3 regions of the Mesorhizobium sp. LMG17149 genome follow, and region 3 is predicted to be linked to each of the others. Evidence: predicted binding sites of a transcription regulator. Region 3 holds the regulator's gene; each other region holds the start of a gene.

Region 1 (7,942 bases), on a different contig from region 3:
CAGCGTGCGGGCACGCAGTTCCTCGACCCCGGGCAGATTTACATGGCCGGCCGGCATCTGCGGGCTGGAAATTCCGTAAGTAGGCAAGATTTCGCGCAGCGACGTGTCGAGCTTGTTCAGCGCGACGTCGACGATGGCTTGCGCCGGGTTGCTGAACTTCTCGCGCCTGACGCGGCGCGCCACCTGATGCATTGATTCCGTCAGGGCGGCCGTGAAGTCGGCTTCCTCGATCAGGCTGGCGATCAGATCGAGCTGTTCGTAAGGCAGATCCTCCTTCATCAGCGCGGCGGTGTAGGCGCGGATATCGCGGCTGAGGATGTCGGTCGCCAGATAGTGCTCGCCCGGATCCGACGGCGCCTTCTTGGAAGAGCGTGCGATGTCGAGGAACATGGCGCCGGCCTCCAGATGGCGGGCCGTCTCTTGCTGCACGGCGGGAATGGCCTTGGCAAAATCGCTGGCCAGTTTGCGGTCGAGGAATTTCGGCGTCGAGAAATCCTCCGCGTCGTCGGCATCCGTGTGGCCGACACGCGATAGCACCCGCTCGAACACGCCGATGAACGGGAATAGCAGCACTGTGTTGAAGACGTTGAAGAAGGTCGAGTAGAGGCCGACCGCGACCGGCACCAGGGGGAAGGTCTCCTTGCCGTCGACAATCACCGGAACGGCCGGATCGCCGCCGAAGAACTGCATGGCCCATTCCAGCACCTGGATGGAGACGAAGAACAGAGGGATGGTGATGCACACCCCGATGATGTTGAACGAGATGTGCGCATAGGCGGTCCGCTTGGCGTTCTTCGAAAGGTTGAGCGAAGCCATCCACGACGTGATCGTGGTGCCGAGATCGGCGCCGAGCGAGAAGGCGACGGCGGTTGTCCAGTCGAGAATGCCCGCCGCGCCAAGGCCCATGACGATGCCGATCGTCGCCGAGGACGAGTGGATCATCGCGGTCACGCCGGCGGCGATGAACACGCATTTGAAAAGGTTGAGGTAGGAGTCGGCCGTCAGCGTCTGCAGCAGCGCCATGACTTCCGGCAGGTTGCGAAGCGGACGCAGGCCGCCGGTCATCAGGTTGAGGCCGTAGAAGATCAGAGCGAAACCCATGCAGGCGAGCGCTATGTTCTTCACCTTTTCGCTTTTGGCGAAGCAGTAGACCAGCGAGAACACGCCGGCCAGGATCAATCCGAGCGGACCGAGCGGCAGGGCGATGAGCCCGTTGCCGAGCGTGGTGCCGATGTTGGCGCCCATGATCACGCTGATCGCCGGCCGCAGGGCGATGACACCGGCATTGACCAGCCCGACGACCATGACGCTCATCGCCGTCGACGACTGGATGACGCCCGTGATCAGCGTTCCCGCCAGCACGCCTTTGACCGGCGTACCGGCTGCCTTGGCGAGAAAGTCGCGCATCCGGTTGACCGACAGCGCCTGGATGCCGTTTGCCATGAAATCCAGACCGAGCATGAAGATGCCCAAGCCGCCGATCACCGGCACGAGGATGTCCTTGAAGATATCTATGTCCATTTCAGGCAGGCCCCCAACAAGTCGCCACGACGACGCGGTATGAAGTTCAGTTGCTGCGCAAGGCAGCTTTCGTTCGGGTCAGTTTCCGACCGGCAATTGCCTTGCCCAATACTGTTCGATCTGGCCAATGAGCGCTTTCGGCAGCGGCACATAGCCGAGTGCGGTGGCGTCGCCGGCACCTTGCGCGAAGGCGAGCCGGAAAAGATCATGCACGCGGCGATAGCGATGTTCCGAACGCCCCGCGACCTGGACAACGGCGAACACCGCCGTGCTGATCGGGTACGCACCATCTCCGCTGCGATTGGTGAGGGAGGCGAAGAAGTCGGTCGTTTCCCCCCAGGCGACGGAGGTGGCCGCTGCTTGCACGCCCTGCGGGTCCGGTTTGACGAACTTGCCGGATTTGTTCTGGACCGCTGCGAAGGGAAGGCCGGCGCGAAGAACCTGGCCGTATTCGGCGTAGGCAATCGCCCCCTTGCTCGCAGCCACGGCACGAAGAAGCGCTTGCGTACCTTCCGCGCCTGTCCCGAGCGGCCAGTCGATCAGAGTGTCGGCTCCAAGCTTCGTCTTCCAGTCTTCGCTTGTCGATGACAGAAACTCGGTGAAGACATAGGTTGAGCCCGAACCGTCCTGCCGGTGGATGACGCTGATGGCGAGATCGGGAAGGGCTATGTCGGGATTGAGCACCCTTATCGCAGGATCGGACCAGGACTTTATCTTGCCCAGATAGATGTCGGCGATCACCGGGCCGGAGAGGTGCAGACCTTGCTCCGGCAGGCCATCGAGATTGGCGACCACCGCGATCCCGCCCATGACGATCGGAAATTGCTGCTGGCCGTTCCTGGCGAGATCATCAGCCTGCACGGGAACATCCGTGGCGGCGAAATCCAGTTCGGGCTGCGCAAGCCGCATCAGGCCGGCAAGGGATCCGACCGGTTCATAATCGACGGTCCAGTCCAGCGTGAAGAAGTCGCCGCCGTCGGCGCGTGCAGCCTTGTATGTCGTTGCCCACTTGCCGATGATCGGCGCGGCCAGTGTCGACCCCGCACCGCGAATGGGCTCAGCCCGCGCAGCGGATCCGATCATGGCCCCGATGATTGCAAGGGCGAGCGCAGTTGCCGCCCCCGAAACCGTCGGCCGTGCACCGCGCAATAAGGCTAAACCTGCTGACAACATAAATTGAATCCCAACTATACTGCCGCCGCTATGTAGGCGCGCATCAATGGCCATACGCCTGCGAAATGAGGCGTCAGCTGAAAACAAGATCGCTGTTGTCTTGTATTAATTCTTCTTAACGGTTGGATGACAGTGGGTCCCGGCGGAAAAGCTTTTCGACTATTCCGAAGAACTTTCGACTGCAAAACCTGAGCAAAAAGCCGCATCGCCTGAAAGTCGGCCGGGCGGGAAAGGTCATCCCATCCCGTTCCGGGATGGAAGAGGCTCTAACCGGCGAGTTTTCCGCCCTGCATCGGCCGCGGTGCGCCGGTCGTGCTCGGAAAGCTGATCGGCAGGCCGCGCAGCACGCGCACCGCCAGGAAAGCAAAACACTCCGCCTCGACCGCGTCGCCGCTCCAGCCGAGGCTCTCGGCCTGCACCACTTCGACGCCGGCACGGCTGGTCAGCATCGCCATCATGGTCGGGTTGTGGCGGCCGCCGCCGCTGACCACCAGTTTTTTCGGACGGCTTGGTAAGAGGTCGAGTGCCTTGCCGACGGCTCCAGCGGTAAAGGCGGTCAGCAGTGCCGCGCCATCCTCCGCATCCAGCCCGTCCGCCATGGCGGCGCCGAAGTCGAAACGGTCCAGCGATTTGGGATAGGGCTTGGTGAGATAGGGGTGCTGCAGCAGCTTGGCCAGCCGCGCCTCGTCCACCTTGCCCGCACCGCCGAGCGCGCCGTCGCGGTCCATCTCGCCGAGCCCCTTCGACTTGATGAAATCGTTCAGCGGCGCGTTGGCGGGGCCGGTGTCGAAGGCAACGACATTGTCGGCGCCATCCCACCAGGTGATGTTGGCGACGCCGCCGAGATTGAGTACGGCCACCTCGCCATTGGCGCCGGCGCCGCGCATCAACGCCGTGTGATAGACCGCGGCCAGCGGCGCGCCTTGCCCCCCGGCGCGCATGTCGGCCGAGCGGAAATCGTAAGCGACCTTGGTACCCAATATGGCATGCATCAGCTCACCATCGCCGAGTTGCCTTGTCTGGCCCAGCCGTCCAGCCTGCGGCGCGCGATGCAGAACGGTCTGGCCGTGAAAACCGACGACGCCGATATCGGCCATCGTCATGCCATAGCCTTCGACCAATTCCTTGACGGCTGCTGACTGGGCACGCGTCAGGGCTTCCTCCGCGGTGCGGAAGATCGCCGGCTCCGGCCCGTCAAAGTTCCATGCCCGCGCCTCCGTCAGCGTCTCTTCCAGCAGGGAGCGGATCGACGGAGGATAGGGCATCAGCCGATAGGTGCCGAAATCCTCGATACGTTCGCCGTCGGTCTTGATCAGCGCGACGTCGATGTTGCCGTCCAGCACCGTGCCGGTCATCAGGCCGACGGCCCAGATTGGTTCCATAATCGTTTCCTTGTTGAGCATAATCTTTTCCGAAAACCGTTTCCCACTTTTCGGGACCACGCTCCAGTCCCATTGATGAGATCGCCGACAGCTTTACGAAACCTGACGATTCTACCGCCAAAATGTTGGTCTAATGAATCCGGGCGGCGGGCAAGGTCCAAGCCTTGTCCCTTTCGAAGTGGCGGTCTCGGTGCTGAAGGCCGAGCGGCTTTCGTAGCTCCACAGGCGATGTTGGACCGCGCAACGTCGTTTCTGCAGCCCGTCTGGTTCAACAGCCAACGAGATGCCACCTCTTGCCTGTCAGCCCCGAAGGCGCGACCTTGTCTGGTCTGGCGAACGCTTCCGCCGAAATCCGCAAGGGAGAGAAAATCATGACCTCATCCAATGTGGCCGTTATTGCAGGCGCGGGCGCTGGTCTGAGCGCCTCGCTTGCGCGCCTTCTCACCCGGGAAGGCTTTCGCGTGGTTCTGGCCGCCCGTAACGTCGAGAAGCTCAGCGCTCTGATCGGCGAAACCGGTGCTCTGGCCGTTGAGACGGATGTCGCCGACGCTGCGTCCGTCGCCAGGCTGTTCGACACCGCCGACAAGGCCGGCACGCTGGCGCTCGTGGTGTTCAACGCCAGCGCACGCACACGCGGCCCGATCGCCGAGCTCGATGCGGAAGCGGTCAAACAGGCATTGCTGGTCGGCGCCTATGGCGGCTTCCTGGTCGGCCAGCAGGCGGCGCGCCGGCTGCTTGTCCGGGGATCCGGTTCGATCCTGTTCACCGGCGCCACTGCCAGTGTGAAGGGCTTTCCCGGCTCGGCCGGCTTTGCCATGCCGAAATTCGGCCTGCGCGGCCTGGCGCAGTCCATGGCCCGCGAACTCGCCCCGCAGAACATCCACGTCGCCCATTTCATTATCGACGGCCAGATCGCGCCGCCCGGACAGGCAGCCGATCCCGACCTACAGGACCGCCGCCTGTCGCCGGACGCTATCGCCGAGGCCTATCTCGCGGTCCATCGCCAGCATCGCAGCGCCTGGAGCTCGGAGCTTGAGTTACGGCCTTGGGTCGAGACGTTTTGACAATCCAGACGATCGCCCGGCGGGAAGCAACGCGATCCTTCCGCTTTTCCTAATATATTAGGCAATGCTGATATTTTGTGGCGCTAAGCTGCTTGTCCAATACATAAAAAGGCTCAGTGTAATATACACGTTTGTTTAACGCGGGTTGTGCATGTTGCAGCTTTCCCGGGTTAATTGAGAACGCGCATGTCGGTTACACGTCGTACACTGCTTGCGGCCGGGAGCGGCGGGTTGCTGATCTCGCAAGCCCGCGCAGCCAGCACTCCGGGACAGCAGGCGGAGAACGCCCCTCAACCTATCGCGAGCGGCGATGCATTGCGCATCGCAATGCCGGCCTTCGCTTCCAATCCGTTCTTTCCGGCCGACGAATCGGGGGACCATGGCATAGACATGGAGCTGGCCCACGGCATCGCCGCGGCGCTTGGCGTCGAGCCGGTATTCGACCGATCCGCCGCAACGTTCGACGATATCGTCAGTCAGGTCAGTTCCGGACAGGCCGACATGGCGATTGGCAAGCTCAGCCGGACGCTTCAGCGCGGCCGGTCGATCATCTATTCCCGCCCCTACGCCATGCTGCGGCAAGGGCTGATCGCCAACCGCCTCAACCTGGCGCGTATCGCGCAAGGCAAACCGGCCGAACAGATAGTCCGTGATTTCTCAGGCGATCTTGGCGTGATCGAGGGCTCTTCATTCGCCACCTATGCGGCCACGACCTTCCCGCATGCGCAAATCCACCGCCTGGCAAGCTGGGATCTGATCATCGATGCGATCCGAAACGGGACGATCGACATGGCCTATCGCGATGATTTCGAGATCAAGAAGCTGATGGTCGACGATCCGTCGATGACGGTTGTCGCGCGCTCGATCACGCTGACCGACAAGGTCGATACGATCGCAGTCGGCGTGCGGCCCGACAATCCGCACCTCGCGGCCTTTGTCGATCTCTATCTCGATCTCGCGCGGGGTCAGCAGATTCTCAACACGGATGAGATCATCGCCCGTTATCGCCTGGGGAGCAAAGCCTGACATGGCCATCTCCGAGGTAGCCGGACCCCTGCCTTTCGACTGGCGCCTCGCAGCAAGGCGTATCCTGCGATCTCCGGTGACGACGATTGTGATGATTGCTGCAGGGATAATGTGCGGCCTCTACTATCCAGACTTTGCCCATGCGATCAGCCCTGTCGCACAGCTCTACCTGAATTTCCTCAAGATGGTCGTCCTGCCCTATTTGGTCTCGTCGGTCATCTTCTCCATCACGGCAATGGTCCAGGACCCGAAATCGGTCCGCTACCTCGGCAAGGTGGGTATGGCCGTGCTGGTCGTGTCGTTCCTGAGCGTGCTGGTGAGCGGCACCCTGTCGCTGATCCTGCAGCCGGGCCAGATCGAGAATCCGCAGTCGCGCATCGAGCTTGGCGAGTTCATCAATTCGCAAGGCAGCGTGTCCACCGATCTCGCCTTCCCGTTCCAGCCGCCGCCCTCCAATGGCGACCCCAATGGCGGGCACTCGATCCTGCTCGACCTGGTGCCGAACAACGTCTTCAACGCGCTGGCCTCGGGCCAGACCATCCAGGTTTTGCTGTTCTGCCTGCTTTTCGGGCTCGCGATGGGGAAGATTCCCCAGCCTTCGTCCATGAGCCTGACCCAGGCGCTCAACGCGGTCTACCGGGCCTGCACGGTGCTCACCAACTGGTTCATCTGGGGGTTGCCTTTTGCAACTTTCATCCTGATCGCGGACCAGACCGCGTCGACCGGAACCAAGCCGCTCACGCTGATGGGCGGTTACCTGCTGGTTATGGGTCTTTCCTGCCTCATATTCGTTGCCGGGGCCTTTGCCATTATCGCCATCCGGTCGCGACGAAGCTACTGGACCACGATCAAGACCTGCCAGCCCCTTCTCATGGTGGCAATCACCACACGCTCTACGGTCGCCTCGCTGCCTTGGGTCATCAACCTTTTGAGCGAGCGCCTGCGGTTCAGCCTGGTGGTGGTCGAACTGCTCGTGCCGCTGCAGGCGGCATTGCTGCGTACAGGCCCGGCGCTGCTCTACACTTCGGGTGCGCTGTTCATCGCCCAGCTTTACGGCCACCAGCTTGCAGTCTCGGACCTCGTGCTCGTCGGCATCATCTCAGCGCTTCTCGCGCTCACCACCGGCGGTATGGGCAGCCTGCTCATCCTGTCCCAGATGTCCATCGTCTGCGGCTACCTGAAGCTTCCCTTCGAGGCGGCGTTCGTCCTGTTCGTCGCGGTGGATGCAGCCGTCGACACGTTCATGACGCTGGCCAGCGTTTGCACCGTCGCGGCGAGCACGGCAATGATCGCTCCCAGCCACAGGGAGACGACGCAGCCTGACGCCGCCTCGGACCAGCTCGAAGCCGAGCCTGTCAGATGATCGACGACAGCATCCGTCCCCAGCTCGGCATTATCGGCGGTCTTGGGCCGCTTGCTTCGGCTGATTTCTACTTCAAGCTGACCCGGATGACCCAGGCGCTCAGAGACAACGAACATGTGCCTGCCGTGATCCTCAGTGTCCCGCAGCTGCCCGACAGGACCGAAGCGATCCTTGCCGGCCATGATGGGCCGCTGGCGCCTTTGAAAGCCGCGGTCGCGACGCTCAATGCGCTCGGCGTCGCCCGCATCGCGATGCCGTGCAACACCGCCCACCATTGGTACAGCCAACTGGCGGCGAATTCGCGCGCGGAAATCATCCATATCGGAGATGCTGTGGTGACGCAGACGCGTCGCAGCCTGGATCAGGGCCGGGTTGCTGTTCTCGCCACCCAAGGCACGCTGGTCTCCGGCTTC
Region 2 (7,942 bases), on a different contig from region 3:
CCAGCGCGGCGTACTGGCAAATGCCGATGATGCCGGCGATGAACAACGCGACCAGGCTGCAATAAGCCAGACAGACCAGGTCGAAGCGGCGATTGGGTTTTGCCTCGTAAGGCACCGAGCGGGCCGACAGGAGCGAAACCTGCCTGCGCTGGACCAGGCGGTCGACGACGAAGGCGGCGATGGCCGGGATCAGCAAGATGACCGAGACCACCGCCCCCATCTCGAAATTCTGCTGACCAATCACTTGCTTGTAGATATCGACGGCGAGCACGTTGAACTGGCCGCCGATGACCTTCGGCAAGCCGAAATCGGTGATGACGAGCGTAAACACGACAAACGCCGCGGAGATCAAACCGTAGCGCGCGCCCGGAATGGTAACGACCCAGAACGTCCGCCACTTGCTGGCGCGCAGCGAAGCGGCGGCTTCATATTGGCGCTGGTCGGAGATCGCCAGTGCCGTCGAGATAATGATCAGAGCATGGGGAAAGGTGAAGAATATCGAGCCGACGACAATCCCCAACGGACCATAGATCGATATGCCGCCAAGCAGGCTTTTCAACAGGCCCTGGTTGCCGAACAGATAGATGAGGGCGATGCCGGGCAGTAGCGACGGCACCAGGATGGGAGCCATGGCGATGAGCCTGAATAGGCCCTTGAAGCGCATCTTGCTTCGGTTCAAAGCGTAGGCGAAGCCGAAGGCTATGCCGACCGTGATGATGGTGCTGATCAGCGCGATCAGGAAGGAGTTCTGGATCGAGCGGAACAGCGTTGGCGTCGAGAAGTAGGTTGTGTAGTTGTCCAACCCAAGCTCGCGCGCGGGCCTCAGCATAATGCGCCGAAAGGTGTTCGAATCGACTTCCTGCCATTCGGTGCCGCGGTGGAGTTGCGTGCCGATCAGGAAATAAGCGTCATCGGTCGTGCCGCGGACCTTGTATTTGACCGGGCTGCGGAAACTGAAATCCGGAAAGAAGCTGGTGGCCGGTAGCCGACCATCGGAACTGGTCGCAAGCTTTTCTGGCGGGACCGCGGCGAGTTTCTCGTTCAGAGCGGCGGCCGTCACTGGCTCGCCGAAATTGCCGAGCTTGTCGCTGACCTGGAATTCGAACGCGCCAAGATCGAAGCTGTAGGTCGAGAACGATTTCGACAGCATCACGTAGAGCGGGGCTGCCAGCGACAGGACCAGATAGAACGAGATGACGACCAGCAGGCCGCGCTTGATCAACTCGTCCTTGTCGAGCGACTGTCGGAGCGCCCGACCGGACGGCATCAGGATATCAGTTGCCGCCGCCATGGCGCTCTCCTTGCGGGAAGACAAGCAGTCGGTCGGCGGGCAGTTCCACCGTTAGCGCTCCGCCTTCGGCGAGGCCGAGACGCCGCGTGGCGTTGACCGAGAAATCGGCGATCAGAATCTCGTCTCCAAGCTCTCCGCCGCGCAGCCGGGTGCGCCAGAACGAACCCAGGAATTCCATTTCACCGACGGTCACTTCGATCAGGTTTTCCGAAGTCTTCACCACATCGGGTGCTCCAGGCGAGCGCGAACCCGGCCCGTGTGGAATCACGTCTTCCGGTCGAATGGCGGCGACGACTGCTTCGCCGTTCGCAAAGCTGTGCGGCGCGCATCTGAAAGCCTTCGTCCCGAAGCCTACCGAATCTGCTCCTACCGTCGCATCGAACTTGTTGGTCTCGCCGATGAAATCGGCGACGAACAGCGTCCTGGGATGGCGATAGATTTCAGTCGGGCTGCCGACCTGCTCGATGACGCCATGGTTCATGACTACAATGCGGTCGGCCAACGACAATGCTTCTTCCTGGTCGTGCGTAACCATGATCGTGGTGACGCCGAGCTTGCGCTGCAGCCCCTTGATCTCGTGGCGCAAGTGCACGCGCACCTTGGCGTCGAGCGCCGACAGCGGCTCGTCGAGCAGAAGCAGGCCGGGCGAGGTGGCGATGGCCCGGGCGAGCGCGATGCGCTGCTGCTGCCCGCCGGAAAGCTGCGCTGGGTATTTCTTCGCCTGATCGGGCAAGCCGACCAGCATGAGCAATTCCTTGACGCGGGCATCGATCTCGGCGCGCGGCCGTTTGGTGTTTTCCAGGCCAAAGGCGATGTTCCTTTCAATCGTCAGATTGGGAAACAGCGCGTAGGACTGAAACACGATGCCGTAGTCGCGTTTTGACGGCGGCAGCGTTGAGATATCCCTGCCCCCCTGGCGGACGACGCCTCTGGTCTGCAGGTCGAGGCCGGCGACGGCGCGCAGCAGCGTGGTCTTGCCGCAACCCGAAGGGCCGAGAAAGCAGATGAATTCGCCTTCGTTGATGTCGAGCGAGATGTCCTTCAGCGCATGGAACTCGCCGAAGGCCTTCCAGAGATGTTCGATCCGCAGGTAAGCCGTGTTGCCGGCAGCGGTCATGGGATGCACCTCGGCCAGCGTTGCCGATAGATCAGCGACGGGTTCGTGTCTCATTTTGACCATCCGGGAAGAGTTACGAGAAGGGCGCCGCTCTGACGGCGCCCTGTCGAAATGCTCTGCGTCTAGCTCTTGGGCTCAGACTTGGCGTCGTAGCGCTTCGTCCACTCGTCGAGAATGGCCTTGCGGTGGTTGGCCGCCCACTCGAAGTCATTGTCGATCATCTTGGACTCGATATCTGCGGGCAGGAATTCGACCGGCTTGGCGACATTCGGCATAGCCAGAACCGCATAACCTACATTGTACATCTCGTTGGCCTCCTTGCTGATCGACCAGTCGAGCAGCGTTTTGGCGGCTTCGAGATTTTTCGTTCCCGCAACGATCGCGGATGCCTCCATGTCCCAGCCGATGCCTTCGGACGGGATGACGATATCGAGGGGAGCGCCCTCCTTCTTCGATTTCGCGGCGCGGAACTCGAACGAGATGCCGATTACGGTTTCACCGGCGGCGGCCATTTTGCACGGCTTCGAACCAGAATGCGTGTAGGCATCAATATTCTGATGCAGGGCGTCCATATAGGCCCAACCATCCTTCTCGCCGAACAACTGCAGCCAGCTCGATACATCGAGGAAGCCGGTGCCGGACGAGGCCGGGTTCGGCATCACGATGTGACCCTTGTATTCCGGCTTGGTAAGATCTTTCCAGCTGGTCGGCTCGGCGAGGCCAAGCTTTTTGCCCTCCACGGTGTTGAAGCAGATCGAAGCCGCCCAGGCGTCCATGCCAACCCAGGCCGGTGGCGTGTCCTTGTCGACAAACTTCGGCTTGAGCAATTCGACGCCTTTTGGCGCGTAGGGCTCAAGCATGCCTTCGGTCTTCAGCACCAGAAGCGATGTAGCGGCAAGGCCCCAGACAACGTCGGCCTGCGGATTGTCCTTTTCGGCCAACAGCTTGGCGGTAACGACACCCGTGGAGTCGCGGACAAAGTTCAGTTTGATGTCGGGATGGCTCTTTGTGAAAGTCTCGGCGTAGCGGGCGAGATCTTCGGCTTCAATGGCGGTATAGACTGTCAGTTCGGAGGTTTCGGCAAAGGCGGCGGATGACATCAATGCCGCGGCGAAGGCCATTGCGATAGTTGCGTTGCGCGATTTCATGCTCAGTTCCCCTTTGATTGTTGGCACATTCTGCGATGCACTGTGACGATCGCGCCGGTGGACATTGCGGCCCTGTAGCGCTTGTGGATGTCGTCGTTGGGTCAACTCTGGGGATTGGTGATCGATAAGTAAAATCTATTTATTTTATGACAGGCAAACTTCTCCTGATAGTTGTCATGGAACTGTCGCATGCCTGTTGCGGCCGCGATTTCGCGCTTGCGAAAGCCCACGATTGGCAACGGTCAGCCGAACGAAACGCCCGTTGTCTGTGCCCGCAAACGCGGGTCGGACGAGCGGACAGTCACCACCAGATCGACCCCCCTCGCCCGCAAGCCCGCGTCGATTTCAGGGCATTCGAGCTCGCGGTCGGTGCGCACGGCCTTCATGGTCAGGCCGCCAGCACGGCGGTCTCGAGGATGTCGAGCGCACGATCGAGATCAGCTTTCGAAATGACCAGCGGCGGCGACAGCGTCAGCACATTGCCCTGGCTGACCTTGAAGCTCAGCCCCTGCCCCAGGCAAGCATAGAAGACGCGTTCGGCGAGATCGCGCGCCGGCTCGCGCGTATCGCGATCCTCGACGAGCTCGACGCCGACCATCAGTCCCCTGCCCCTGACGTCGCCGACATGGGGCGAGCGCGCCATCAGGTGCTGCATACGCTCCAGCATGTGCCGGCCAAGTTCGGCCGCGCGTTCGACCAATCCTTCCTTCAGGATGATGTCGATCGTCGTCAGTGCGGCGCGGGTCGTCACCGGGTTCTTCTCGTGGGTGTAGTGGCCGATCGCGAAGCCACCGGTGACGTCGAGGTCGCGGCGCGCGATGACGGCGGCGATCGGCAGGATGCCGCCGCCGAGCGACTTGCCGAGGACGACGATGTCGGGCGTCACATCATCATGCTCGTGGGCGAAGAATTTTCCCGTCTTGCCCAGCCCGGTCGGGATCTCGTCGAAGATCAGCAGCGTGCTGTGCCGGTCGCAGGCTTCGCGAACCCGCTTCCAGAAACCGGGCGGCGGCGGGTTGGGCGTCGCCCGCATCGGTTCTGCGACGACCGCCGCCACGTCCTGTTCGCGGCCGAGCACATAGGCGATCATGTTGGCGCAAGCGAGCCCCGAGGCTTCGAGGGAATCGTGGCCATAGGGACAGCGATAGCCGTCCCAGGGTGCGACGTGCTCGGTGCCGGTCATCATCGGGCCTGATATGTGCGAGCGGAAGGTCGCCTCGCCGCCGACGCTTGCAGCGCCGAAGCCGGCCCCGTGGAACGCATCCCAGAACGACACCGTCTTGAAGCGGCCGGTCGCGGCGCGGGCGATCTTCAGCGCGACCTCGATGGCATCCGAACCACCGGTGGTGAACAGCACCTTGCCGAGATCGCCGGGCGCCAATGCCGCCAGCTTCTCCGCCAGCTCGAGGGCGGGCTCGCAGGTAAAGCGGCGCGGCGCAAAGCAGAGCTCATCGAGCTGCTTTTTGATCGCCGTGACCAGCCTTGGATGGCCGTAGCCGAGGTGATGCACGCTGTTGCCGTGGAAATCCATGAAGCGGCGGCCAGCGGTGTCCTCGATCCAGATGCCTTGCGCCTTCGCGATGGTCGAAAGGCAGGGGCTGGACAGACTCTGGTGCATGAAGGCAGCCGCGTCGCGATCGAGCAAGCCGCGGATCCGCGGATCGTCCTGCCCGGCATCCCACCGGCCGCGAGCCGCTGTGGTGTTGGAATCGCCTTCGGTGTGCACAAGCTCTTTGATCGCGGCCATCATGGTCTCCGAAACGCGAATGAGGGAGCGGCGAACGCTCCCTCGGTTGTCTTATCCGTCAATGCCGCCCGGTCAGGACCAGGGCAGCGAAAATGTCTTCACATTGGTGTAGCTCTTCATCGCCTCGATGACGCCTTCCTTGTAGCCATTGCCCGAATCCTTGATGCCGCCGAAGGGCGACATCTCGATGCGGTAGCCCGGCACTTCCCAGATGTTGACGGTGCCGACCTGAAGGCCGGCGATGTATTTCTGCATGCGCGGAAAAGAGTTGGTGCAGACGCCCGACGACAGGCCGAAGGCGGTCGAGTTGGACAGTGCGATCAGCGCATCATCGTCGTCCGGCGCGCGAACGATCGGGATGATCGGGCCGAACGTCTCCTCCATCACCAATTCGGATGTGTGAGGAACGCGATCGACGACGATCGGCGGCAGCAACGCGCCCTGACGACCCGGATTGTAGAGGATTTCGGCGCCCTGCTCGGCGGCCATGTGGACGCGGGCTTCGAACAGCGCCGCCGCCTTCTCGTGCACGACGGTGCCAAGGTCGGTCGAGCGGTCCATCGGATCGCCGAAGCGGATTTTTTTCGCCCGCTCCAGCACCAGCGGCACGAAGCGGTCGGCGACGCTTTCCTGAACCAGGATGCGCTTGACCGCGGTGCAGCGCTGGCCGGAGTTCTTTGTCGCGCCGGCGACGGCCAGATCCGCGGCTCTGGCCAGATCCTCGTCGGAGAGATCGTTGAGGATGATTAGCGGGTCGTTGCCGCCGAGTTCCAGCACCTGGCGCTTGTAGCCGGCGGTGCGGGCGATCATCTTGCCGACCGGCACGCCGCCGGTGAAAGTGATCAGGTCGATATTGTCGTTGGTGATCATCTCGTTGCCGATGTCTGCGGGCCAGCCGGTCACCACCGACAGCATTTCGGGCGGCAGACCGGCTTCATAGAGAATGTCGGCCAGGAGAAGCGCCGTCATCGGCGTCAATTCGGTCGGCTTGACCACCACGCAATTGTTGGTGGCGATCGCCGGCGCCACCTTGTGCGAGACCATGTTGAGCGGGTGGTTGAACGGCGTGATCGCCGAGATCGCCTTCAACGGCTCGCGGGTGGTGAAGATCTTGCGCGCCTTGCCGTGCGGGGTGAGGTCGCAGGAGAAGATCTGGCCGTCATCCTGGATGCACATCTGCGCCGACAGCGTGAACACGTCATAGGCACGGCCGACCTCATAGAGCGAGTCCGTCTTGGAGATGCCGAGCTCGAGCGTGATGAGATCGGAGATTTCTTCGCGGCGCGACGCCAATGCCTCGGCGGCGCGGAACAGGATCTGCTGACGCTCGTAGCGCGTCAGCTTCGATTTGTAGCTGGCGGCGATCTCGAATGCTTTTCGCGCGTGCTCGGCACGCCCGGCCGGCACCGTGCCGATGACGGTGTCGTTCCAGGGGTAGCGCACCTCGACGACGCCGTCGGCATCAACTTTCTTGCCGGCAATGCGCATCGGCTCGTGGCGGACTGTGATGGCTGGGTCGAGCTTGGTCATGTGAGTTTTCCCGGTGCTCGGAGAGCACATTGATCTTTGTCGGCGAGGCCATCGCGTCTTTGCAATGGCTTCCCCCACTCCGTCGCCGCTTCGCGGCGCCACCTCTCCCCCCTCCGGAGGGAGAGGAAGGGAGCCAAGGCCGGCGAGCTCAGCGCCCTTCCTCTCCCCCGTCGATCGGGGGAGAGGTGGCCCGAAGGGTCGGAGTGGGGGTCGACCAGCGCCATCATGGACGGCGACACGCCCTCCCGGCGATCCAACTCACTCAGCCCGCCAGTGCCGCCGCCATTGTGGCGTAGTAAATGGCGTCGAAGTTTCTCAACACAGGTTCATCAGGCAATTCCGGCAGCACACGATTGACGATGAACGGCACCTCCTGCTCGGTCAGCCCACCATGCGACCGTAGCGGTTCGTTCAGAGCCGCCAGGTCATGGCGATGTTCTGAGGTGCCGATCGTCTTGTTCTCGGTCGAGATCAGCACGATGTCGCCGATGCGATCTGCCGGCAGCTCAAAGCGCTCGCACGCCGTCGGGCTGTCGACGACCAGCATGATGCCGTCGATCTTCGCCAGCCGGGCCATGATGCCGGCCTGATCTGCGCCATCAGGCAGATAGGCGGTGGCAAACGAGCCGAGCGCGCCGTGATGCACGACATAGGGGTCGGTGATCGGCAGGATGACGCGTGCGGCGTCCTTGCCCAGCCACTCGTCGAGAAGGTCCTGGACATAGACGACGTCGGGCGAACCGTCCGCCTTGTGCTTGGGCTTCATGCCATGGTCGGCGGTGACGACGATCGCCGCGCCCAGTGCATCAAGCTCGGTCAGGTATTTGTCGAACATCTCGTAGAAGGCGTTGGCCTGTGGCACGCCCGGCGCATATTTGTGCTGCACATAGTCTGTGGTCGTCAGGTACATGATGTCGGGGCGGAACTCCTTCAGCAGCTGGACGCCGGCGGCGAAGACGAATTCCGACAGTTCGGCCGAATAGACCTCCGGCACCGGCAGCCCAAAATGCTTCGAGGCATTGTCGATGCCGTGCTCGGCCCTGGTGGTGGTGTCAGATTTTTCCGCCGAAAAGCACAGCGCGCGGCCTTCATCGAAGGCAAGGCCCTTG
Region 3 (7,942 bases):
ATCGTCGAGTCGAGCTTGAAGAAGGCGGCGATCTGGAACGAGGTGAAGGACCGTTTGCAGGAACCTGGCACGGGTCTTTCCGGTGGCCAGCAGCAGCGTCTGTGCATTGCACGCGCCATCGCCGTGTCACCCGAGGTGATCCTGATGGACGAACCGTGTTCGGCGCTCGACCCGATCGCCACTGCTCGCGTCGAGGAACTGATCGACGAACTGCGCCAGAACTATACGATCGTCATCGTCACCCATTCGATGCAGCAGGCCGCGCGCGTGTCGCAGCGCACCGCGATGTTCCATCTAGGCTATCTGGTCGAGGAGGGCGCCACCGACAAGATGTTCACCACCCCCGACGACAAACGCACCCAGGACTACATCACCGGCCGGTTCGGCTGAGCTCAGGCATATGAGGGACGAAGATCATGGGTGAACATACCGTTGCATCTTTCGATGAGGATCTGGAGCAGATCAGCCAGCTGATCCGCGACATGGGCGATCTCGCCCGCTCGATGGTCAGTGGCTCGACCAAGGCTTTGCTCAATTCGGACAATGCGCTGGCGCAGCGCGTGGTTTCCGACGATGCCATCATGGATGCCCGCCAGCGCGAGCTGGACGATCGCGCCATCACGCTGATCGCCAAGCGCCAGCCAATGGCCAACGATCTGCGTGCGGTGGTCGGTTCGATCCGCATGGCCGGCGACCTCGAGCGCATCGGCGACCTTGCCAAGAACATCGCCAAGCGCGTCGGCACTGTCGGGCTGAGCGTCACGCCGCACGATCTTTCGCATTCGATCGACGCGATGGCGCAGCTGGTGCTGATCCAGGTGCAGGGGGTCGTCGACGAGTATGCCGCCGCTGACGCGGCAGCGCTTGCCACGCTCAGAAACAATGATGAACGCATCGACGTCAAATACACCTCGGTGTTCCGCGAGCTGCTGACCTACATGATGGAAGATCCCCGCAACATCACGGCGTGCACGCACCTGTTGTTTTGCGCCAAGAACCTCGAGCGGATCGGCGACCACGTGACCAACATCGCCGAAAATGCCTACTATGTTTTGACCGGCACGCAGCTGCCAGCCAATCGTCCGAAGCAGGACGAGACGGCAATGTCCGCGCCAGCGGCATAACAGGGGTGACCAGCCGATGATCGCACCACGCATCATGGTGGTGGAGGATGAGGAGCCGCTAGGCGTGCTGCTCCGCTACAATCTTGAATCCGAAGGTTACCAGGTCGAGGTCGTGACGCGCGGCGATGAGGCCGAAATCCGGCTGCAGGAGAACGTTCCCGATCTTCTGGTGCTCGACTGGATGGTGCCTGCGGTTTCGGGCATCGAACTCTGCCGGCGCCTGCGAATGCGTCCCGAGACCGAGCGGCTGCCGATCATCATGCTGACCGCGCGAGGCGAGGAAAGCGACCGCGTGCGCGGCCTGTCGACCGGCGCCGACGACTATCTGGTCAAGCCCTTCTCGACGCCGGAGTTCATGGCCAGGGTCAAGGCGCTGCTGCGCCGGGCCAAGCCGGAAGTGCTGTCCAGCGTGCTCAAGGTCGGCGATATCGTGCTCGATCGCGAGTCGCACCGTGTCTATCGCAAGAAGAGCGAGATCCGGCTTGGGCCGACGGAATTCCGCCTGCTCGAATTCATGATGCGCCATCCAGGCCGCGTGTTCTCGCGCAGCCAGCTGCTCGACAATGTCTGGGGCGAGACGATCTACATCGATGAGCGCACGGTCGACGTGCATGTCGGCCGGCTGCGCAAGGCGGTCAACAATGGCCGTATGCCTGATGTCATCCGCACGATCCGTGGGGCCGGATACGCCATCCGAGAGGACTGAACTCCCTCGTTTGAACTCACGCCACGTTCTTGCCGCCGAAACCGGATCTCGCCTGCACGCCCGGCGCAAAAATCTCCTGATCGACGAAGATCAGCGCCCGCATGGCGCAGCCTTCGCGGATCAGCGGCAGTTCGTTCGGCTCGGTGTCGAAGGAAATCGATTTGGAATGCTGGCCGCCGGCGGTCTGGGCAATCGCTTGCCGCAATGCCGGCTCGATCAGGTCGAAGGCGGCGGCGCTGACACCGACCATGGCGACCGGCGCCGGATCGATCAGCGCGAACAGGCTGCCGAGGCCGTAGCCGAGCGCTTCGCCGGCCTTGCGATAGGCTTCCCGTTCGGGTCCGTCACCTTCGCGGGCCGCGGCAGCCAGGGCGCGCATGTCGGCGTCGCTGACATCGGCAACGGGTTCTGCATCCTCGCCCATCTGCCTGGCGTTGCGCCATATGGCGTAATTGCCCGCATAGGCTTCGACGCAGCCGCGCCGTCCGCAGCGACATAGCGCGCCGTTCGGCCGATGGATCATGTGGCCGAATTCGCCGCCCGAAGAATGGGTGCCGGTGAACAATTCGCCCTTCAGCACCAGTCCCATGCCGATGCCGTGCGACAAAAGGATAGCGATGAAATCGTCGCGGTAACGATCGGGGTCGCGCCAGCGCAGCGCCACCGCCATCATGTTGCAGTCGTTCTCCATTATGGCGGGGATGCCGAACTCGTCTTCGAATATGTCAGCGAAGGCGATGTCGGTGTGCGGCGTGATCGGCGACCACAGCATGGCGCGGGCACGGGTGTCGGTGATGCCCTGGATGGCCAGCGCGATGCGGGCGATGCTGCGCACGTCCAGGTCGGGATCTGCCAGGCGGCGCCGCACGATGGCCGTGCATTCCCCGATCAGCGACTCGCGCGACATCGTCAGCGTGTCCAGCCGGCGCTGTTCCTCGGATATTACCTGGCCGGCATAGTCGATGACGGCGACGGAGAGGAAGTTCAGCGACAGCACCACGGTCATTACCGCGGCCGCTTCCGGATTGAGACTGAGGCCGACCTGCGGCCGGCCGCGTTTGAGCGAGCCGGCCTCGCTCGGCTTGCTTTCGGTCAGGATGCCTTCGACGATCAGGTCGGATGAAATCGCCGAGATGGTCGAATGGCTGAGGCTTGTGGTCGCGGCGATCTCGGTTCGCGACGGCTGTCCGGCGCGGCGCACTGCCGCGATCACCATGGCGCGGTTGCGGCGGCGCAGATCGTCGTGGCGGATTCCGACCGACATGTTCTTTCATATCCTCCCGGTCGCCGCGGTTCCTCCTGCCCCTGGAACGCTGTCGGTGACGCCGGTAAATACTGGCAGAAGCTGCAGGCCGTGTCATTTATTTATTCCGAGACTCGAAAAAACCTCGAAATGACATCAAAATCCATCAGAATCGATGTTGACAGCGTTCGGGCGTTGGCCCAGTATTTTTTCGAGGCTCGAAAAAATAGAGCCTTTGTGCCGGCCCTCGGGTCAGTTTGGTCGCGCCATACGCGGCGCAGGGAGGATAATATGAAAAGATTCACGGCCGCCATCCTGGCGGGTGCCGCCATGTCGCTGACGCTCGCGTCTGTCGCGCAGGCGAAGGACAAGGTTGTCGGCGTTTCGTGGTCCAACTTCCAGGAAGAACGCTGGAAGACCGACGAGGCCGCCATGAAGACGGCGATCGAGGCCGCCGGCGACAAGTACATCTCCGCCGATGCGCAGTCCAATCCCGGCAAGCAGCTTACCGATGTCGAAAGCCTGATCTCGCAGGGCGCCAATTCACTGATCATCCTGGCGCAGGATGCGTCGGCCATCGGCCCGGCGGTGCAGAAGGCGCTGGACGAGGGCATTCCGGTCGTCGGCTATGACCGGCTGATCGAGAACAAGGACGTCTTCTATCTGACCTTCGACAACAAGGAAGTCGGCCGCATGCAGGCCCGCGAAGTGTTCAAGGTCAAGCCGGAAGGCAACTACGTCTTCATCAAGGGCTCCGGTGCCGATCCCAATGCCGACTTCCTGTTCTCGGGCTCGATGGAAGTGCTCAAGGAAGCCATCGACAGCGGCAAGATCAAGAATGTTGGCGAAGCCTACACGGATGGCTGGCTGCCCGCCAACGCCCAGAAGAACATGGAGCAGTTCCTGACCGCCAACGACAACAAGGTCGACGCGGTGGTCGCGGCCAATGACGGCACTGCCGGTGGCGTCGTCGCGGCGCTGACGGCTCAAGGCTTGGCCGGCACCGTGCCGGTCTCGGGTCAGGACGGCGACCACGCCGCGCTGAACCGCATCGCCCTCGGCACGCAAACCGTGTCGGTGTGGAAGGACGCGCGGGAGCTCGGCAAGAATGCCGCCGAGATCGCCTCGCAACTGGCCGACGGCAAGAAGACGAGCGACATCGCCGGCGCCAAGGACTTCACGACGCCGGGCGGCAACACCGTCAAGTCGCTGTTCCTGACCCCGGTTGCCATCACCAAGGACAATCTCAACGTCGTCATCGACGCCGGCTGGATCAAGAAGGACGAAGTCTGCGCGGGTGTCGCCGCCGGCACCGTGGCGGCCTGCAACTGATCCGTACCACTTTGCAATATCTGAACGCCGCGGCCCAAAAGCCGCGGCGTTTTCTCAAAGAATTGTGTTTCCGCATCATGCGGATAGCTTCTAGGCTGGGCTCCGGCATGCGTGTCAGACGGCCAGCCGGTGGGAGGAAACCATGACCGATACGACGTCAAACCCGCAGACCGATACGGCGCGCGCGTCGGAACTCGGCGCCGTCGCCCGGTTCCTGAAGGCGACCGAGATCGACACCCGCATGCTCGGCATGATCGGCGCGCTGCTGGTCATCTGGATTGGGCTGCATGTCATTTCCAGCCTGCGCCTTGGCGTCAATCCGCTCGATTTCGACAGCCGCACCTTTCTCACGCCGCGCAATCTGTGGAACCTGTCGGTGCAGACATCCGCGGTTGCCATCATGGCCTGCGGCATGGTGCTGGTCATCGTCATGCGCAACATCGACCTGTCGGTCGGTTCCGCCGAGGGCCTGATCGGCATGGTGATGGGATTTGCCCAGGTGCATTTCCTGGTGCGCTTTGTCGGGCTCGAACTCGGCAACCCGTGGATCTGGGTCCTGGCACTGGTCATCGGCCTGGCGCTCGGCCTGTTGATCGGCGCTTTTCAAGGCTTCGTCATCGCCTATCTCGAAGTGCCCGCCTTTATCGTGACGCTGGGCGGCCTGCTGGTCTGGCGCGGTGCCGCCTGGTGGGTCACTTCAGGCCAGACCGTGGCGCCGCTTAACGCCACTTTTCAGCTGATGGGCGGTGGGCCGGCGGGATCGATCGGCGCGACCTGGAGCTGGGTCGTTGGGATCGTCGCCTGCCTCGCCGTGGTGTTTGGGCTTTTCAACGGGCGGGTGCAGCGCAAGCGTTTCCGGTTTCCGCTACGTCCGATCTGGGCCGAGGCGCTGCTTGGAGTCGTCACCTGCGGCGCCATCATGGGTGCGGTCTGGCTCGCCAACTCCTACCCCTGGCCGATCGGCATCGTGAACAGATATGCGGCCGCCAACAACATCACCGTTCCCGAAGGCGGCCTGTTCATCGCCCACGGTATCGCCATACCGGTGCTGATGGCTGTCGCCGTCGGGCTGGTCATGACCTTCATCACCAACCGCACCCGTTTCGGCCGCTATGTGTTCGCCATCGGCGGCAATCCCGAGGCGGCCAATCTCGCCGGCATCAACACGCGATGGATCACCATGAAGGTGTTCATGATCATGGGCGTGCTGGCCACGATTGCCGCGGCGATCTCCTCGGCCCGGCAGAATTCGGCCACCAACGTGCTTGGAACGCTCGACGAACTGCTCGTCATTGCAGCCGCCGTGATCGGCGGCACGTCGCTTGCCGGCGGATCGGGAACGATCATCGGCGCCATGCTGGGCGCGCTGCTGATGCAGTCGCTGCAGTCCGGCATGGTGCTGCTCGGCGTCGACTCGCCGCTGCAGAGCATCGTCGTCGGGGCCGTACTGGTCATCGCCGTGTGGCTCGACACCGTCTATCGCAAGCGCGTCTAGGAGGGCATGCCATGAATGACAAGACTGCTCCTGCAGCCACCGCGCTGATCGACATGAGGAACATCTCGATCGCGTTTGGCGGCATCCGCGCCGTCGACGACGCCTCGATCGATCTTTTCCCCGGCGAGGTCGTGGCGCTGCTCGGCCACAATGGCGCCGGCAAGTCGACATTGATCAAGATCCTGTCCGGCGCCTACAAGCGCGATTCGGGCCAGATCTTCGTCAACGGCGAGGAGGCATCGATCTCCAATCCACGCGACGCCAAGAAATACGGCATCGAGACGATCTACCAGACGCTGGCGTTGGCCGACAATGTCGACGCCGCCGCCAATCTGTTCCTCGGCCGCGAGCTGATGACCGCCTGGGGCACGCTCGACGACGTTGCCATGGAGGCCGAGGCGCGCAAGGTGATGGGTCGGCTCAATCCCCGCTTCCAGCGCTTCAAGGAGCCGGTGATCAAGCTGTCGGGTGGCCAGCGGCAATCGGTGGCGATCGCGCGTGCGATCCTGTTCAACGCCCGCATCCTGATCATGGACGAGCCGACGGCGGCGCTTGGTCCGCAGGAAACGGCGCAGGTCGGCGAACTGGTCAAGCAGCTCAAGTCCGATGGCATCGGCATCTTCCTGATCAGCCACGACATCCACGATGTGTTCGAGCTTGCCGACCGGGTCTGCGTCATGAAGAACGGCCAGGTCGTTGGCACCGCCCGCACCACCGATGTCACGCAGGACGAGGTGCTGGGGATGATCATTCTTGGCAAATGCCCGCCGGGCGCCATTCCAGGACCGGGCGCGCTGAAGATCGCGGCCTGAGATCAAGCCAGCTCGCGGTTGCCGGACACGTGATATGCCAGCCGTAAGGATGGCTTGGCCTTGGCATTGTGTTGGCACGGCGACTTGCCCATAAAGGTCCGATATCGCTCAGGGACCGCACGATCCGTTGAAGAAGCTTTTCCCGATCATCGCCTTTATCGCCGTCGCACTAATCAGCATGGTGATGGCAGGTTTCGCCTATTTCGCCACACAGGAAGCCGCGCGCATCAAGTTCGAGGCGACTGCCGACGACGCGCTCAACCGGATCGAGAGCCGCATCGACCTGCATCTGTCGCTGCTGCGCTCGACGCAGGCCCTGTTCGACGCCCGCAATGGCGATATTTCTCGCAATGAGTTCAAGGCGTTCTTCAACGCGCTCGATGTCGACAAGAATTTCGCCGGCTTGCGCGGCATCGGTTTCCTCAGGCTGGCAAAGACGGGCGACGAGGCGACGGTCGAACGCGATATGCTGCACGATTATGGCGTCAGTCATCCAATCTACCCGGATACCACGCAACCCTGGCGTACCCCTATCGTGCTGTTCGAACCGCTGGATCTATCCAACCAAGCCGCCATCGGCTACGACATGTTCAGCGAACCGATGCGGCGTGTGGCGATCGAAAAGGCGATGTCCGACGACCAGCAGCACGCCAGCGGGTTGGTGCAACTGGGCCAGGACACGGGCGCCTCGCAGACGTTCACCGGCTTCTTCGTTTTCGTGCGGCTCAATGTCGAAACCGCTCCCGACGTCATCAATGCTTCGAGATCCTCGACATCAGGTTTTCTCTATGCGGCCTTCCGGGCTCGCGATCTATTCCAGACCGCGCTCAGCCGGTCGCCGCTACTGCCGGTCAACACCGAAATCTATGACGGCGATGGTGCCGTGAGCGGCGACAATCTGCTGTTCCGGTCGGAGACGCCGCCAGCTTCGACTTTCGGGGACAGGCTGCTGGTCACCCGAAAGATCATCGTCGCCGGACGGCCATGGACTGTCCTGTTCCGGCCGACAAGCGCCTTCTCGCAGCCGTCGTCGCGCGCCATTCCGGTGATGCTGGGGCTATTCGGCCTGCTGTTGGCGGGCGCCATCGCGCTGGTGGCGCGATATCAGGAGCGGGCCTATGAGGCAGCGTCGCGGTTGCACGAAACCACGGAAAAGAGCCTGATCGAAAAAGACCTGATGCTGCAGGAGATGAAGCATCGCATCAAGAATTCGATCACCAGGGTGCTGGC

The links. The regulator PhoB, encoded in region 3, activates phosphate uptake and scavenging genes when phosphate is short. The targets are predictions, from matches to a motif close to TGTCATNNANCTGTCAT.
Region 1: pstS (phosphate ABC transporter substrate-binding protein PstS) is a predicted target of PhoB. The motif match lies at 2,810-2,826, and genes of this name have one in related genera.
Region 2: NP945_RS18995 (putative 2-aminoethylphosphonate ABC transporter substrate-binding protein) is a predicted target of PhoB. The motif match lies at 3,729-3,745, and genes of this name have one in related genera.

The regions. Positions count from the first base shown of each region.
Region 1 is NZ_JANIFL010000007.1:457,198-465,139, forward strand. Features, by position in the region: gene NP945_RS19455 (Na/Pi cotransporter family protein) at 1-1,521, opposite strand, end outside; gene pstS (phosphate ABC transporter substrate-binding protein PstS) at 1,600-2,748, opposite strand; gene NP945_RS19465 (anhydro-N-acetylmuramic acid kinase) at 2,961-4,076, opposite strand; gene NP945_RS19470 (SDR family NAD(P)-dependent oxidoreductase) at 4,448-5,140, shown strand; gene NP945_RS19475 (ABC transporter substrate-binding protein) at 5,327-6,166, shown strand; gene NP945_RS19480 (dicarboxylate/amino acid:cation symporter) at 6,168-7,529, shown strand; gene NP945_RS19485 (aspartate/glutamate racemase family protein) at 7,526-7,942, shown strand, end outside.
Region 2 is NZ_JANIFL010000007.1:359,267-367,208, reverse strand. Features, by position in the region: gene NP945_RS19005 (putative 2-aminoethylphosphonate ABC transporter permease subunit) at 1-1,291, opposite strand, end outside; gene NP945_RS19000 (putative 2-aminoethylphosphonate ABC transporter ATP-binding protein) at 1,275-2,408, opposite strand; gene NP945_RS18995 (putative 2-aminoethylphosphonate ABC transporter substrate-binding protein) at 2,531-3,556, opposite strand; gene NP945_RS18990 (hypothetical protein) at 3,799-3,942, opposite strand; gene NP945_RS18985 (aspartate aminotransferase family protein) at 3,945-5,303, opposite strand; gene phnY (phosphonoacetaldehyde dehydrogenase) at 5,376-6,833, opposite strand; gene phnA (phosphonoacetate hydrolase) at 7,096-7,942, opposite strand, start outside.
Region 3 is NZ_JANIFL010000008.1:266,247-274,188, forward strand. Features, by position in the region: gene pstB (phosphate ABC transporter ATP-binding protein PstB) at 1-390, shown strand, start outside; gene phoU (phosphate signaling complex protein PhoU) at 417-1,124, shown strand; gene phoB (phosphate regulon transcriptional regulator PhoB) at 1,141-1,830, shown strand; gene NP945_RS20900 (ROK family protein) at 1,847-3,094, opposite strand; gene xylF (D-xylose ABC transporter substrate-binding protein) at 3,365-4,405, shown strand; gene NP945_RS20910 (sugar ABC transporter permease) at 4,548-5,900, shown strand; gene NP945_RS20915 (ATP-binding cassette domain-containing protein) at 5,912-6,712, shown strand; gene NP945_RS20920 (CHASE domain-containing protein) at 6,840-7,942, shown strand, end outside.